Regions from separate parts of the Paenibacillus sp. CCS19 genome, predicted to be linked through region 2. Evidence: predicted binding sites of a transcription regulator. Region 2 holds the regulator's gene; each other region holds the start of a gene.

Region 1 (4,215 bases), on a different contig from region 2:
GTCCATGCCGCCGACCGGGTGGAACATCATCATTTGCTGATCGTAGCTGTATTCGCTGCTGAAGAAGCTGCCGAAGCCGGAGTTGATGATCGCCTTCATGCTGAACGGATCGCGGATAACGCCGGCGTCAAGGCGTGAGCCGGGTTCGTCCTTGTAACCTCCGCGCGAAGAGCCTTTGTAGAACAGGTCGGCGTCGAGGTTGCCTTCTGAACGAAGGTAAGCGACGACCTTGTCTTTCTCCTCTGGCGTAAGCGGCAAGTCGAGGCCTGGTTGATTGACAGCCTTCGCCAGCAATTCGCTGACATAGCCTCTGTAATCGGCCTTGCCCGCACGTTTGCGGACACGTTGGCCGGACAGCTCGCCAACGCCTTCGTTGTAATAGTAGGCGCTTTCGTTGACGTTGTTGAATGGCTCGAGCTCAATGCCGAACTCTCGACAGTATTCCATCGTGACATGGAATTGCGGGATGCGCATTGGTCCAGCGTTGAGGTAGTGGCCGTCATCGAAGCGGGCGACTTGCTTCTGGCCGCCGACCTCGGTGACGGTCGTGCCTTTGCGCACCGACCAGGCGCGGCCGCCGGAGCGTGCTCTCGCTTCGAGGATCGTGCAGTCATAGCCGGCTTTGCCGAGCTCATAGGCTGCTGTCAGACCAGCGACACCTGCGCCGAGGATGACGATCTTTTTGCCGGAACGGTTCGTGCCTTTCAGATCCCAACTGGATGGAGGTTCGTATTCGGCAGCTTTCATCGTCTCTGGGGTGAATAGCCCCATCGTGCCCATGACGCTGAATACGGCCGCTGCGCCGCCGATCTTGCCGACTGTCGTTAGAAATTGCCTGCGGGATACTTCATTGGGCGTTTCTTTCGTCTCCATGTGCTCAGCTCCTTTGGTAGGTCGTTGTCTGACTCTGCCCACACTGTAGCATGGGGGATGAAAGATTCGCCAACTCTTTGTAAGGAAACCTAACATAAATAAAAGTTATCGATGCGATAATTAAAATGAATCGAAACGTTACAAACGCGATAAAAACGGCTGTTTTAACGTAGTTTATTTTAAAAAGCCTATGAAAATAGTTCTAATAGCCCCGTTGAGTTTTCAGGAGGATGCTGATAATATTTCGTCCAAGGAAGTTCTGTGTAAGGTTATATAACATAAACTTCTGCGGGGCTCTCGAGCCCGAGACCACTAACGAGACGCAGTAGGGGAGGCAGTTGGGCGATGAAGGAGAAGGTAATGAGCATCGGAACTGTGTGCGACTTGACTGGTTTGACGGAAAGACAAATCCGGTATTACGAGGAGAAACAGTTGGTTTTCCCGATCCGGACGAAGGGCGGGGCAAGGAAGTTCTCATTCGAAGATGTGGAGAAGCTGAAGGAAATTAACGAACGGCTGCGGGACGGTTACAATACGTTCGAGCTCCGCAAGCTTGGAAGGGTGAGCAACGAATGAAGATTAGCGATGAAACGACAATGACCGTCATTGCGCATCTGTCGGAGCTGCGCACTAGGCTGTGGCGTATATTAGCCGTTGTTCTTGTCTCTATGGCTGTCGGGTTGTTTCTTGCGCCGAAGGTATTGAACTATCTCAAGAGTGTTCCGCCTGCTTCCAGCATTACATGGAACGTCTTCTCGCCGTGGGATGGCATTCGCTTGTATATGAACATTGCGTTCCTCTTCGCAATTGCCGTATCGCTGCCGTTCATTTTGTTCCAACTATGGGGGTTTGTTAAGCAGGGCCTGCATCCTACGGAAAGGTCGGCAGCGCTGCGTTACGTACCTTACACCACGGCATGCTTCGTCATAGGCATCTCGTTCGGTTATTTCGTCGTCTTCCCAATGAGCTTCCGCTTTACGACTCAGATTGCGCAAAGCATGCAGCTTGTGCAAACGTATGGTGTTTCACAATATTTTGGCTTCATGTTCAGCATCGTTATTCCGCTAGCTATTGCGTTCGAACTGCCGGTCGTGGTCATGTTTCTAACCCGCATCGGTCTGCTGACGCCGACGGTCTTGCGCCGCATGCGACGTTACGCTTATCTGATTCTAGTCGTAGTTGCAACGCTTATATCTCCGCCGGACTTGATCTCGCATTTGATGGTATATGTACCGCTCGTGCTGCTGTACGAGATAAGCGTGGCGCTGTCTCGGATCGTTTATGGCCGCAAGACTGCGATGCCGCTGGCTGAAGCGGCAGGGTAATCGGTTTCCATTAAACATGTTAATCGTTTTAATGATAAGAAGTTGTTCAGTAGGCCAGTGCTTATGGCTTATGGATCAACTTCTTATTTTTGTTAAAATTATACGGATTGGGATTGCTGTTGTTATAAATGGGTGCTTCGCCCGCTCGATTGTGACAAACATCACAGCGGAATGAATGAGCCGGCCCTATAATGAAGGCTATCCTTAAGGCGGCAGGAGGCGGGAAATATGGAGCATATCCCATTGCAGCAAGTCGAACAGCTTGCGTTGAAGAAGCATCATATTTATGAGGTAAGCAAGCTGACATCCTTGCTCCGCGCGATGCTCGCCAGCATGTTCATCGGCTTCGGCGTCATCGTGGCGTTCAAGTCCGGCGGCGCATTCTTCAATGAACACAGTCCGCTTGCGTACCCAATGGCTGCGCTGACGTTCGGCTCGGCGATCATACTTATCTCGTACGGGGGCGGTGATTTATTCACCGGTAACACGTTCTACTTCACGATTGCGGGTTTGCGCCGGAAGCTGGCGTGGCCGACGGTTGCCCGAATGTGGCTGCTCTGCTATATCGGCAACGTGCTGGGGGCGTTCGCATTCGCGCTGCTTATCTGGTCGACCGGCTTGTTCCGAGATGTTTCAGTGAATGGATTTCTTCTAAGCGTAGTCGAGAAGAAGCTGCACGCCTCTACCTTCGAATTGTTCTTCCGGGCGCTGCTCTGTAACTGGCTTGTCTGTCTGGCCTTCTTCATTCCGATGGCGATGAAGGGCGACGGGCCGAAGTTGTTCACGATGATGTTATTCGTCTTCTGCTTCTTCATATCCGGTTACGAGCATAGTGTCGCTAATATGTGCACGTTCGCGATCGGCTTGGTCGTTGGGGAGCCTGGACAGGTTACTTTAAGCGGTATTATTCATAATCTAATTCCCGTGACGCTTGGCAATATGGTCGGCGGCGCGATATTAATGGGCTTCATGTATCACACGGTTAATAAACCATTCGAAGAAGAGGGGAATCAACCATGAAGAAAACAAGAGTTGTTGTAATCGGGGTAGGCGCGGTAGGCTCGACGACTGCTTATACATTGCTGCTGCGGGAACGTGCGGATGAGCTGGTGCTTATAGACGCGAATCAAGCGAAGGCTGTTGGCGATGCGCTGGATATGAATCACGGCATGCCGTTCGTCGGCCAGACGAAGGTGTGGGCGGGCACTTATGAGGACTGCGCAGGCGCAGACATTATTATCATTACGGCAGGCGCAGCCCAGAAGCCGGGCGAAACGCGCGTCGATCTGCTGAAACGAAACATCGCCATCTACGACAGCATTGTGTCGGAGGTGCTGAAATATAACGAAGACGGCATTCTGCTGATCGCGACGAATCCGGTTGATGTAATGAGCTACTTCTGCCTGCGCAAATCGGCATGGCCGACGAACCGGGTCATCGGCTCGGGTACGCTGCTCGACAGCGCTCGATTCCGCTATCTGATCGGCGAAGAGCTGGAGCTCGATCCGCGCAGCGTGCATGCTCACATTATCGGCGAGCACGGCGATTCGGAGCTGCCGGTATGGAGCCTTGCCAACGTAGCGGGCTCGCAGCTGAAGCTGGATGAAGAAGCGAAGACGCGCATCTACACGAATACACGCGATGCGGCGTATCAGATTATTGAAGCAAAAGGCGCGACTTATTATGCGATCGCGCTGGCGCTGGACCGGATCGTAACGGCGATCCTGCACAACGAAGCGGCTGTATTGAACGTATCGACGCTGCTGAACGATTACCATGGCGTATCGGATGTGTACTTGGGCGTACCATGCGTCGTCGACCGCCAAGGCGTTCGCGAGGTGCTCGACATCGTGCTGACAGACGAAGAGAGAACGCTGCTGCACAAGTCGGCGGATAAGCTGAAGTCGCTTATTCAGTCGATTGAGACTGCGGTCGGCTAGAGAGTGTATCGATGAGGCCGGCGCTATTGCGCCGGCTTTTTCGTTGTGCGCGGGGCTTAGATAGAGCATTAAAGTGT
Region 2 (4,215 bases):
CACAGCTTGTCCAATTCATCGCTGCTCACGGCGCCTGTAACATCAAGCTTCAGCTCGCGTCCCTTCAATACGGAAGCGCCATCGGTCAGCAATTGATCATATACGGTACGCAAATTCGCGCCTTCATCCAGCGTAAGCGAAACGTTAGCAGCACCGTTATTGAAACTCGATGTCGATTCCACGACATCAGGCAGCTTGCTTATCGCCTTCTCAAGCGGTCCTTTGACCGCGAATTGATCATACGTATACCAGCCACCGAACAACAAGCCGACACCGACTGCAACCGACACGAGTGCAGGAATCAATCGAATTCGCATCGTATGACCTCCTATATAAGTAAATTTATCATCGATCAACTCATCCTAAAGTCTCGCAATCTATATCAATCAATGATTCGTTTGCCTCATTTGCTATACGATGAGTATATCACAACTGATATACGAATGAGCGGTGTAATAAAAGGAAACGCCGCCAGATGAGAACCTGGCGGCGTCATTACCATTCGTATTCGATCGACCGTAACTACTGCGTTAATTGCTTGGCTGGCAGCTTCAATGTCTTGATAAACGTTCCGTTCTCGAAGTTGTAGAAGTCATATTCATACTTCTGCTGTCCGCCTTCGCTGCGGCTGTAGAAAGCTTCCCATACATACTGGCCTTCTACAATGCCCGGCTTAATATGCTTAATGTCAGCGTCCGGCTTGGTCTGCAGCAGCGAATTGCGAATTTGCTGCTTGCTGACGGCATTCGACGCGGGAATCGTCTCGGTTCCGTTGTCGCGAAGCCATACATACAGCTCTTGTCCGTCCGCTGTCTTACCTTCGACGACCCATACCGTCTCATCCCATACGTACTTCTCCGTGCTATCCACTTCGGACAAAGCGGCTGCCTCAATCGCTTGCTGCTTCGCCTGCGCCTCAGCCGACCAAATGCCTTTGAAAATCGTATTGTACCACATGCCTAGCCCTGCAATGACCGCAAGCAGCAGGACGAGCGAAAGCGCCGTCCACCGCTTCGGATTCATGAAAGGAGCACGTTTCTTTCTCGTAGCGCGCATGGATTACAGCAGCCTTTCGAATGCGGCTTGTGCTTCTCGATAGATGCGCTCTTCATCCAGCGTCAAGCATTCGCCCTTGCGGACGGTTTGCTTGCCATCGATCCAGACATGCACAACATCGCTGCCTGAACCGGAATAAACGAGGTGCGAGATAATGTCCGTCAGCGGGAAGAAATGCGGCTTATTCAGATCAAGCGCGATAATGTCCGCTTTCTTGCCCGCTTCCAGGCTGCCGATCGAAGATTCCTGCCAGATTGCGCGTGCGCCATAGATCGTGCCGAGCTTCAGCGCTTCGATTGCTGGTACAGCGGTAGGATCGCCGGAGACGCCTTTATGAATGAGGCCCGCAAGACGAATCTCATCGAACGTGCTCAGGTTATTGTTGCTTGCAGCGCCGTCCGTGCCAAGCGAAACGGTTACGCCTGCGCGCAGAAGATCCGGCACGCGTGCAACACCGCTTGCTAACTTCAAGTTGCTTGCCGCATTATGCGAGATCGCAACGCCGCGTTCTGCCAGCAGCGCGATTTCTTCATCGTTGAGATGCACCGCATGCGCAAGCAGCGTCGGGCGACCGAACACACCAAGCTTATCGAGATGTTCAACGGGTCTAGCGCCATAGTCGCGCACATTCTGTTCCACTTCTGCCGCCGTCTCCGACATATGCGTATGAATCGGAACGTTCAGCTCGTGCGATGCTTGAACGAAGCGCTCGATGAACGCAGGTCCGCATGTATATGGAGCATGAGGCGACAGCATCGTCGCAATTCGGCCGTCGGCCTTGCCGTTCCAATCACGTGCGAAGTTGTAAGCCTCGTTGAATTTCGCGTCAAGCTCTTCAGGCGAACCGAAGCCGATAACGCCGCGTGCGAGAACGCCGCGAAGGCCCGATTGCTCTACAACGCCAGCAATGATGTGCGTACGGTCGTACATATCAACGAAAGCCGTCGTCCCCGTCTTGAGCATCTCCAACTGCGCAAGCGCCGAGCCCCAATGCGCGGAGTTATCGTCAAACTTCGCTTCGAGCGGCCAGATTTTATCCTGCAGCCATGTTTGCAGCACCATATCGTCAGCAAATCCGCGCAGCAGCGTCATCGGCGTGTGGCCGTGCGTATTGATCAAACCGGGCATAAAGACAAGTCCTTCGCCGCCTACAATCTCCGTTCCTTCGGAAACTTGCGGTTCCTGCTCCCCTATGTATGCGATGCGATCATCGATGACATGCAGGAATCCGCGAACTATCGGCTGTGCATCGTTCATTGTGACGAACAAGCCGTTCTTAATCAGCCATTCACTCATCGCGCTCTAACCTCTCTTTTTCAATGTAATAAGCCAAGCTCAACAGCTCCGTCGTAAAATTCGCATGATGAATGCGAACGTCTTCTGGCACTTTCAGAATGGCAGGTGCGAAGTTCAGGATCCCGTCAATGCCGGAGGCAACCAACTCGTTGGCTACATTCTGAGCTTCGCTTGCCGGTACGGTTATGATGCCGATCCGGATATGCTGATCTTGAATCACCTGCCGCAGCGCATCCATGGGCTGGACGGTAAGTCCGTTAATCTTCGTGCCGATCTTGGTGGGGCTCGCATCGAATACAGCCGTAATCTGGACGTTATCCTTCAAGTACGTATTATAATTGCACAGCGCATGTCCAAGATTACCTGCACCGATCAGCGCCGCATAATGCGTTGTATCAAGGTTCAGAATTTGACGGATCTTCTCGATCAAATAATTGACGTCATAGCCGATCCCCTTGCGCCCGAACTCGCCAAAATAAGCAAGATCTTTCCGAATTTGCGCCGGATTTAAATCCAGCTTCTGGCCAAGCTCCTGCGAGGAAACGGTCTGCACCTCGCGGATGCTCAGCTCATTCAGCACCTGCAAATAGATCGGAAGCCGTCTGACGACCGCCTCCGATATTTTCAACTGCTGCTTCATGACTGCACCCCTTCCTGCTCGGTGCCCAGCCACTCGCGCATTCGCGGAACAATCTGCTCCGTGTGCATATGCTCGATTTTTGGTCCGGGTAACGAGTACAGAAAATATTTGCCGTAGTACGTTTCCAATACACGCGTATCATAGATGAGTACAATGCCGCGGTCCTTCGCAGAACGTACGAGTCGTCCGAACCCTTGCTTGAATCGGATGACAGCCTGCGGGATCGACAGCTTCATGAATGGATTCTGCTTCTGTGCCAGCAGCAGCTCCGACTTCGCCTCCACAAGCGGGTGGTTAGGCGGTTGGAACGGAAGCCTCACGATCGCAAGACAGGTCAGTGCATCCCCCGGGATGTCGACGCCTTCCCAGAAGCTGCTCGTACCGAGCAGAACGGAGGCGCTCTGCTGCCGGAATCTGCGTGTCAGCTTGCTTCGGTTGCTGCTGTCGACCCCTTGCCCGAGCACTTGAATCTGATGCTGCTCCAGCGCTTCCTTGAGCGGGTCATACACTTGACGGAGCATTCGGTAGGATGTGAATAACACCAGCATTCTGCCGCCCAATAGAACAGCTGAATCGGTAAGCGACTTCACCAGCAAGCTTACAAAGTTCTGATCACTGCCAGCGCCCTTGAGCTGCGGGAAATTTCGCGGGATGATGACAAGCGCCTGCTCACGGTAATTGAATGGAGACGGCAGTTGAACGGTTGTCAGCTTGCCAGCTTCTTCGAGACCATCTAAGCCCAGCTGCTCGCTTGCATATTGGAACGACTTCTGCACCGACAAAGTCGCTGACGTTAGAATGACGCTTTTCTTCGCTTCGAAGAGATGCGTCCTCAGCTGCTCGCTGACATCAGCGGGCACTGCGTTCAATTGCAGCGATTTGGACTTGAATTGCGCGGTCGCTTCCATCCAGTATACCGTATCTCGCTTATCTGCGCGAACGAACACCCGCATATCGTCACGAATCCGTGCCAAGTCCTTGACCGCGCCGTTCAAGTCGGTAACGAGATTGACAATGGGCGTATCGTCGATTTTGTCCTTAATATCATTGAGCGTTTTCTCGAGCGTACGAACGGCCTTATTCAGGTCTGCGTAAATATTGTTCTCCGTATCCGTAATCGTCGACCATCCCGTAGGATGTTCATTCGGACGAATGCGGAATACCGACTGACCATTTTCGGTCTGCGCTGCGGGCGCTCCGCCGGTCGCCCCCATCAGCGTATA
Region 3 (4,215 bases), on a different contig from region 2:
GTCCCGTCCGCTTCGGTCCGATATAATCGGTCAAGAAGCCGAATACGAGCCGAAGGATGGAGCCGCCGAGTACAGGAAGCGCGACGAGATTCGCCTTCTGCGCTGCGTCCATCGGGTAGTCGTTCATAATGACAACTGCGAGCGGTCCGAGCATGCTCCAGACCATGAAGCTAATGTCGAAGTAAGCGAAAGCGCTAAACAACGATGGGGTATGACCGCTTTTCAAGAAACCTTTTCCTGCCATTGAACCATTCTCCTCTCCATGTGACCAAGCTTTCTCTCTTTTTTCTTTCTCTGTTCTTTCTCTGTTGTGTTTCTCTCTCTTGAACCGTTCGTTCTCTCCGTACTCCTTGAAACACGCTTTCCTCATGGCGTCTATGCCAAAAAGGGGCCAAATCGCTCCCCTCCCATAAGGAAGGTTTGCAATTTGGCCCCATTGCCCACGACAGGTACAGCATTGTACCGGCCGGTATCGATTCACCGCATTGTGAATGTAATTGGATTATATGCGACATGTTATTTGCATGTCAATATACCTTACACAAACAAATTTGAATGCTGGAAATCGATATGGAAATGCTGTCTTTCTGCATGAAAACCCGCATCAGCCGTGAATAAGCTGATACACCTTTACGATCGAAGCGGCGACATCGCCCATTCGTTTCCGTTCATTCATCGCCTGCTTGCGTAGAAAATCGTAAGCCTCGCTTTCGCTTATGCCACGAATCTCACATAGAACAGCTTTGGCTTGATCGATCCACTTGCGCTCCTCAATCCGCTGCATCAGCTGCTCGCGTTCCTCGCTCCAGCGCCTGCGTTGCTGGTGGATGCGAGCACCCCACATGACCGCATGTTTCAACTCTGACGCAGTCATGGAAGGAAACAGTACACCATCTAATGCGAAACCCCAGTCCATCTGAGCTGGCAGCTTCTGTTCCGTACAGTGCCATAACAGCGGGACGCGCCGCATTGCGGTGAGCGCCGCCTGCCAATGATGCAGCCGTACATATGGAACGGCTATAACGACACCGTCGACGACTGCAATGAGGCCGCACGCCTCCTGCTCTGAACGCGCACGATGGATCGTTCGGCAGCAATCTTGGAGCCGATCTCGTAATCCACTCATCTCGTCATCTTCAATGAGCAGAATCGTTTTCATATCGATGACTCATCCCTCCGATTTCTGGCAAATCAATTGTTATAAAATATAACATAGAGCCTGAAAGCTGTCGACGGCTAAAAGTACTGATTCTCTATATAAAGGGAATTTTAAGAGATGATTGATATTTTTGTGTAAGGTTAGTTGACATCAATTCATGAGCTCGGTATACTGAGGCTATTAAGTCCAATAGAAGTCGGCACAATGGCGTGCCGCAAACGATGGCAATGGAGCCTATCTCACTCGTACGGCATGCGTAATCAAGCATGGTCTGCGGGAGGGATAGGCTTTTTATGTCTCTAAGATGTAGTTCAAAAAGTCGTCTTCTGAAATTTTGAACATGCAATCTAAGGAGACGGCGGCTGCCAGTAACGTGCGAATATAAAGAGAAATGGGCTTCGACAGGAGGAGAGACGATGAAGAAACTAGTAATGATCGGCAACGGCATGGCTGGCGTATCGTTTGTAGAGCAGCTGCTTAAGCTGAACCCTCATCGGTACGACATTACGATTATTGGATCGGAACCTCATCCGAACTACAACCGGATTATGCTTTCCTCAGTGCTGGCCGGTGAAGCGACGATGGAAGATATCGTATTGAACAGCTGGGAATGGTATAAAGAGAACAATATTCAGCTGCATGCCGGACAGACGGTGACGGCAGTGGATACGGAAGCGCGGACGGTAACGACGAATCTCGGACTTCAATTGGAATATGACGAGCTGGTGTTCGCGACGGGCTCGCTGCCATTCATGCTGCCGCTGCCAGGCGCAGACAAAGAAGGCGTTATCGCCTTCCGCGACATTAAAGACTGTGAGACGATGCTCTCCGCATCGCAGCAATATAAGAAGGCAGTCGTTATCGGCGGCGGTCTGCTCGGACTTGAAGCGGCTCGCGGCTTGGTCAATCTGAACATGGAAGTTCACGTTGTCCATATTCACCACTACCTCATGGAGCGTCAGCTGGATGAGACGGCGGCGAAGTTGCTGCAGGCGGAGCTGGAGCGTCAAGGGATGAAGTTCCTGCTCGCGAAGAACTCCGACACGATCATCGGCGGCGACCGCGTCGAAGGACTCACCTTCAAGGACGGCACATCCGTCGAGGCGGATCTGATCGTCATGGCAGTCGGCATTAAGGCGAACTCGCTACTTGCGAAGGACGCGGGCATTACGGTTAACCGCGGCATCGTCGTAGATGATTATATGCAGACGAATATCCCGAACGTGTATGCAGTCGGCGAATGCGCCGAGCATCGCGGTATCGTATACGGACTCGTCGCTCCGCTCTATGAGCAAGGCGCCGTATTGGCGAAGAAGCTTGCGGGTATTGAAGCGGATGGTTATCAGGGTTCGGTTCTGTCGACGAAGCTGAAGATCTCCGGCGTCAACGTATTCTCCGCAGGCGACTTCTCCGACGGACCGGATACGAGAGCGCTGCGAGTGCAAGACGATCTGGACGGAATTTATAAGAAGGTTGTGTTCAAGGACGGCAAGATTTCTGGTGCTGTACTGTTCGGCGATACGTCGGAAGGCTCCAAGCTGTTCTCTTATATACGCAAAGGCGAGAGCTTCGCGGGCCGCGAGAAGGAAGTATTGTTCGGCTCGGGTGGCGGCGGCGGTAAAGCGAGCGGTCCCGATGATCAAGTGAAAGCGATGAGCGGCGACGAAATCGTCTGCGGCTGTAATGGGGTAACGAAGGATACGATCGTTGAAGCCATTACGGAAAAAGGCTGCGTAAGCGTCGGCGAGATCAAGGCGTGCACGAAGGCGTCTGGCTCCTGCGGCGGCTGTAAGCCGCTGGTTGAAGCGATCCTGCTGGCGACGGTTGGTGCGGATAATGTCACGGCCGTGAAGGAAGGCATCTGCAGCTGTACGACACACTCGCGCGATGAAGTTGTAGAAGCGATCAAAGGGATGCGCTTGACGACCTCCCGTGAAGTAATGGCAGTGCTCGAGTGGAAAAATCCGGAGGGCTGCTCCAAATGCCGTCCAGCGCTCAACTACTACCTCGGCATGGTATGGCCGGCGGAGCATGAAGATGAGCTGGAATCGCGTTTCGTCAACGAACGGAACCACGCGAACATTCAGAAGGACGGCACATACTCCGTTGTGCCTCGTATCTACGGCGGCGTTACGACGCCGGAGGATCTGAAGCGGATTGCGGAAGTAGCGGAGAAATACGAAGTGCCGCTTGTGAAGATTACCGGCGGTCAGCGGATCGACCTGCTCGGCGTGAAGAAAGAGGATCTTCCGAAGATGTGGAAGGATCTCGACATGCCGTCGGGCTACGCTTACGGCAAGACGCTTCGTACCGTTAAGACGTGCGTCGGCAAGACGTTCTGCCGCTTCGGCACGCAGGATTCGATCCAAATGGGCATCGATATGGAGAAGAAATTCGAGCGTCTCAATACGCCGCATAAAGTGAAGCTGGCCGTGTCGGGCTGCCCGCGGAACTGCGCGGAATCGACGATCAAGGACCTTGGCGTTATCGCGATCGACGGCGGCTGGGAGATCTATGTCGGCGGCAACGGCGGTACGAAGGTCCGCGCAGCGGAGCTTCTCGTCAAAGTGAAGACCGAAGAAGAAGTGCTGGAATGGACGGGTGCATACCTGCAGTACTACCGTGAGGATGCGACCTACCTGGAGCGCACGAGCGAGTGGGCGGCGCGCGTTGGTCTGGATGCGATCAAGAAAGCGCTGGAGAAGAAGGAAGACCGTGATGCGCTGAACTCGCGGATCGATCATACGCTCGGTCTGACGCAAGACCCATGGAAACAAATCATCGAGAATGACGAGCTTCGCAGCGCTTTCGATGCATTGACGGCACCGGTTCATGCAGAAGCTGCAGCAACGGTAACGAACAACGGAGCGGCCGATCTAGGGAATAGCCCGGCTTAGTATAGAGAGAGAGCGATTCGAGAGGAGAGAGCGGCATGGAGCAATATTTGATCGGACATATTACAGAGTTTCCGGAGCGCCGGGGTAAGGTGTTTCGAATGGGAGAGCTGGAGCTTGCGCTGTTCAAGCTGAGCGACGGCACCGTGAAGGCGGTCGAGA
Region 4 (4,215 bases), on a different contig from region 2:
ATCGCCCTTCAACTTGGCTTCTTGAGCTATCAAGCCATTTCAAGCGAACATCTGCTGCGTACAGGAACGCCGATCAAGCTGGCGATCGCGCCAATCGACCCTCGTTCGATGCTGCAAGGCGACTATGTCACCGTTTCTTATACGATTTCAACGCCAGCCCAATTCGCTCAGATAGAGCGTCAGGATGGTAATACTCGTAAAGTGAAAGTAGTGCTTAAACCCGATGCTAATGGCGTGTACCAGTTCAACCGCTTGTATAAGAAAGAAGAAGCACTCGGCCCTAATGAAGTAATCATTAACGGCCGTTGGAACGGTTGGGGGACGGTCCATTACGGCATCGAAACGTATTTCGTCCCAGAGGGAACGGGGGCAGAGGTGCAACAAGAAGCGCGCTTCGCCTATGTACGCGTCAGCAGCTCAGGCAATGCAATGTTGGAGCGACTGTCCGATCAATAGCAAACCGGATCATGAACAAACCGAAACTTCACCGACAAGGCAAACAGCCTCCATCCCAAAGGATGCGGGACAGAGGCTGTGTGAGGTGCCTGCGGATTGACCAACTACAGGCGACTATTGAAATTGTTTTGGAAACTGCTTAACAATGCCTTCTGACAGTACATCGGCAAAATGAAGCATATGCGCCTCGTTCTGATCGATTGCATGAATATTCGCCTGCCAGTCTTTCTTCAGACGTGCAGCGACCTGATCCGTGATGAGCTTCAGATGCGTATATAGCATGTCCTGCAGCCACTTGGCATTCAAATTCGGGTTCGCTGCTGCCAGGAACCGTGCAATTTCATCTGCATTCCGATGCCAATCCGCATTATACTTGTTCAGATCTGACGAATTCCCAGCCTTCGCTGCATCAAGTACTTTGCCCGCGAGCATAATATGCTCCTGAAGCAAAGTGGCAAGCTGGTTGCCGGCGGCATCTCCGTAATACGGTTTGATCGCGTTGCCGATATCCTGCTGATTGCGAAGCAATCGAGCGAGCACTTGCTGCTGGTCTTCCAATCCAGCGAGTGCACTAACGATATAAAGCCCTGTCCAGCTGATATGCTCAATCCACAACCTGCGCATCTCTTTGGAGAAGTTAACCGCAGAATTCGTCAGCGTCTGCTGCCGTATGTCGGAGCTTGGCGCGTATTGAACGCTTAACTTCATTCCCTCCGCTCTTGCTGCGGCACCCGCAATCGACGGCGAGATCGAAGCAGCCAATAGCGCTGCCGCCGTAAACATCATCAATGGTTTCATGACGGTCATCTCCCTAATACGTATGTTTGTTGCGCTCGGAATGGCCCGTCATAGTTTGGTCCTAAATGTAACACTTATGCATAATGTTACCGTTTGCATTAAAATTACCTTTCATTTTGAAAAAAACTTTTTAATTTCGAAACAAAAAGGTGTAAACTATATAACATAGGTAAACAAACCGATTAGGTCATCGTCGCTAAAGCATTTTGCCACTCACCGAGAACAACGCCTATGCTGCGATTTCTTTTGTGAAAAATGTTGCAAACTATTCAACAATTATACGCGTTAGTGATTGGCACAATCGAGAAGACTAAACCTAACCTATTTCAACGTAAAGGAGGACGTTCTCATGTCGCAATCTGTTGAATCCAAACCGTTAGACGTGCTTGAACAATTGACGAATCCAGAAATCCAGCAATCCTTGACTGTATTGGTGGACAATCTGCCGAAGCTGGCCGAGATGGTGACGACGCTCACGAAGGCTTATGACTTCGCGTACAACATCGCTACGGATAAGGTGCTCATCAACGACTTCGCGCACGGTATCGGCGAATTCGTAACGCCTGTCACGGAGAAAGCAAAAGGCATCGCTGCAGCAGCTATGGAAGCGAACGAGCGCGCGCAAGCGGATACGACGACAGTCGGTCTGTTCGGTATGCTCAAAATGCTCAAAGATCCAGAAGTTCAAAAGACGCTTCGCTTCGCGCAAGCTTTCTTGAACGTACTGGCTGAACGGAAATAAGCATCGCAGCACGCGATTGAAGATCCACAACCAACGATAGTCGTTGAGTACGAATGGAGGATGGACATGTCGAAACAAATTTTGATTCTGGGCGGCGGTTACGGCGGCGTCCTTGCAGCGCTGTCCGCGCGCAAGGAATTGTCTGCTGCAGAAGCAACCATTACGCTTGTAAACCGTTTCTCTACTCACCAAATTATTACCGAGCTTCACCGTCTGGCTGGCGGCACGATCAAAGAAGGCGCCGTAGCGCTTCCGCTGAATAAACTGCTGGGCAGCAAAGGCATCAACGTTCTCGTTGATTCCGTTAAGAACATTAACCCTAACGAGAACCAAGTCGTTCTCGATGGCGGTTCCACATTGAAGTATGATTACCTCGTTGTTGCACTTGGCAGCGAAACGAACTACTTCGGCATCCCTGGCCTCGAAGAGAACAGCCTCGTGCTGAAATCGGCTGCTGACGCGAACAAAATCCGCGCTCACGTTGAAGCGCGTCTTGACGCTTACAAGAAATCGGGCGACAAGAAAGACGCTACGATCGTTGTCGGCGGCGGCGGCTTGACGGGCGTAGAGCTCGTTGGCGAATTCGCTGATAAACTGCCGGAGATCTGCCGCAGCAAGGGCATCAACTTCAGCGACATCAGCATCTACTGCGTAGAAGCAGGCCCAAGCATTCTCCCGATGCTGCCTAAACCGCTGATCGAGCGTTCGGTTGAGAGCCTGACGAAGCGCGGCATCAAGTTCCTGACGGGCGTCGCGATTACGGAGGCTTCCAAAGATACGGTATCGCTTAAGGACGGAAGCAAAATCGAGTCCAACACGATCATCTGGACGGGCGGCGTTAAAGGCAACCCGATCGTTGGCAGCTGCGGACTTGCAGAAGACCGCGGTCGTTCCACGGTTACGCCTACGCTGCAATCGACTTCGCACGCGAACGTATTCCTCGCAGGCGACTGCGCGGTTGTATTCCCAGAGGGCAGCGAACGTCCTTACCCGCCAACAGCTCAGCTGGCATGGCAAATGGGTGAGCTCGTCGGCTTGAACCTGGCTGCAGCAATCCGCGGCGGCGCTATGGAGAAATTCAATCCTGTATTCTCCGGTACGCTTGCAAGCCTGGGCCGCAAGGACGGCGTCGGCTCCATCGGTGGCAACAACACGCAGCTCAAAGGTCTGCCTGCTTCGCTGATGAAGGAAGCTTCCAACATCCGTTACCTGTCGCACATTAACGGCCTGTTCGCACTCGCACACTAATTATAATTAGGACGCCAGTGAGCATTTTGCTCGCTGGCGTTTTTTATTTCACATGCACCCTGCCTCCATATTGACGATTATTTACCGTTCATTTATGATTCGTTTCGTAACTTATTACTTTGTAGGCGGGTGCCATTGTCCATGTATATTAATCGAAAGCTGTTTATTGCGATTATGGTTATTATGTTCTTATGTATTTCGGGTGTTGGTGTGTACGCAGCAACTACGAAAACGTCCACCACTAAAGAGATGCAAGTGCTGGAGGCATGCGTCAAGCAGGATGGAACGATGCGTCTGCTGCTGCCAAACACGGCTCCGCTAACGAAAGGGAAAAAACCGACCTGCACGAAAGCAGAGACGCTGATTTCGTGGAACGTGATCGGTCCGAAAGGCGACAAGGGAGATAAAGGCGACACCGGTCTGACGGGAAGCACGGGTGCTACAGGAGCGACAGGCGCTCAAGGCACGAAGGGTGACACTGGCGCGACAGGTGCCCAAGGTGCGAAAGGCGACACTGGCGCCCAAGGCCTGCAGGGCGTTCAAGGCGACACAGGACCTGCTGGTCCAGTCGGTGCGACAGGCGCGACAGGTGCCCAAGGTCCAAAAGGCGACACTGGCGCTCAAGGTCCGCAAGGCATTCAAGGCGACAAAGGACCTGCAGGTCCTGCCGGTGCGACAGGTGCCCAAGGTGCGAAAGGCGACACTGGCGCCCAAGGGCTTCAAGGCGTTAAAGGCGACGCAGGACCTGCCGGTCCAGTCGGTGCGACAGGCGCGACGGGTGCCCAAGGTCCAAAAGGTGACACTGGCGCTCAGGGTCTTCAAGGTGAAAAAGGGGATCAGGGCGACATCGGTCCTGCTGGGCCAATTGGTGCTACTGGACCAGTAGGCGCTACTGGCCCGCAAGGTCCTCAAGGGCTACAAGGCATTCAGGGCGTTAAAGGCGACGGCGTGAAGACATTCACTGGCGTCGT

Evidence for each region. Region 2 encodes Rex, which represses fermentation and respiration genes when NADH is low (regulators of the CRP and FNR family bind a similar motif). Its sites were predicted from a motif close to TTGTGAAATATTTCACAA; they were not measured.
Region 1: SBI19_RS24510 (formate/nitrite transporter family protein) is a predicted target of Rex. The motif match lies at 2,348-2,365, and genes of this name have one in related genera.
Region 3: nirB (nitrite reductase large subunit NirB) is a predicted target of Rex. The motif match lies at 1,484-1,501, and genes of this name have one in related genera.
Region 4: SBI19_RS16655 (DUF1641 domain-containing protein) is a predicted target of Rex. The motif match lies at 1,501-1,518, and genes of this name have one in related genera.

What each region holds. Positions count from the first base shown of each region.
Region 1 covers NZ_BTCK01000048.1:28,997-33,211, reverse strand. The annotation lists gene SBI19_RS24525 (flavin monoamine oxidase family protein) at 1-873, opposite strand, end outside; gene SBI19_RS24520 (MerR family transcriptional regulator) at 1,219-1,449, shown strand; gene tatC (twin-arginine translocase subunit TatC) at 1,446-2,198, shown strand; gene SBI19_RS24510 (formate/nitrite transporter family protein) at 2,427-3,218, shown strand; gene SBI19_RS24505 (L-lactate dehydrogenase) at 3,215-4,138, shown strand.
Region 2 covers NZ_BTCK01000064.1:6,912-11,126, reverse strand. The annotation lists gene SBI19_RS27270 (hypothetical protein) at 1-317, opposite strand, end outside; gene SBI19_RS27265 (cell wall elongation regulator TseB-like domain-containing protein) at 523-1,056, opposite strand; gene SBI19_RS27260 (amidohydrolase) at 1,060-2,352, opposite strand; gene SBI19_RS27255 (redox-sensing transcriptional repressor Rex) at 2,345-2,992, opposite strand; gene dinG (ATP-dependent DNA helicase DinG) at 2,989-4,215, opposite strand, start outside.
Region 3 covers NZ_BTCK01000005.1:38,521-42,735, forward strand. The annotation lists gene SBI19_RS05965 (nitrate/nitrite transporter) at 1-244, opposite strand, end outside; gene SBI19_RS05970 (ANTAR domain-containing response regulator) at 605-1,159, opposite strand; gene nirB (nitrite reductase large subunit NirB) at 1,576-4,056, shown strand; gene nirD (nitrite reductase small subunit NirD) at 4,092-4,215, shown strand, end outside.
Region 4 covers NZ_BTCK01000023.1:64,388-68,602, reverse strand. The annotation lists gene SBI19_RS16665 (GDYXXLXY domain-containing protein) at 1-456, shown strand, start outside; gene SBI19_RS16660 (glycosyltransferase) at 571-1,263, opposite strand; gene SBI19_RS16655 (DUF1641 domain-containing protein) at 1,604-1,996, shown strand; gene SBI19_RS16650 (NAD(P)/FAD-dependent oxidoreductase) at 2,063-3,244, shown strand; gene SBI19_RS16645 (collagen-like domain-containing protein) at 3,386-4,215, shown strand, end outside.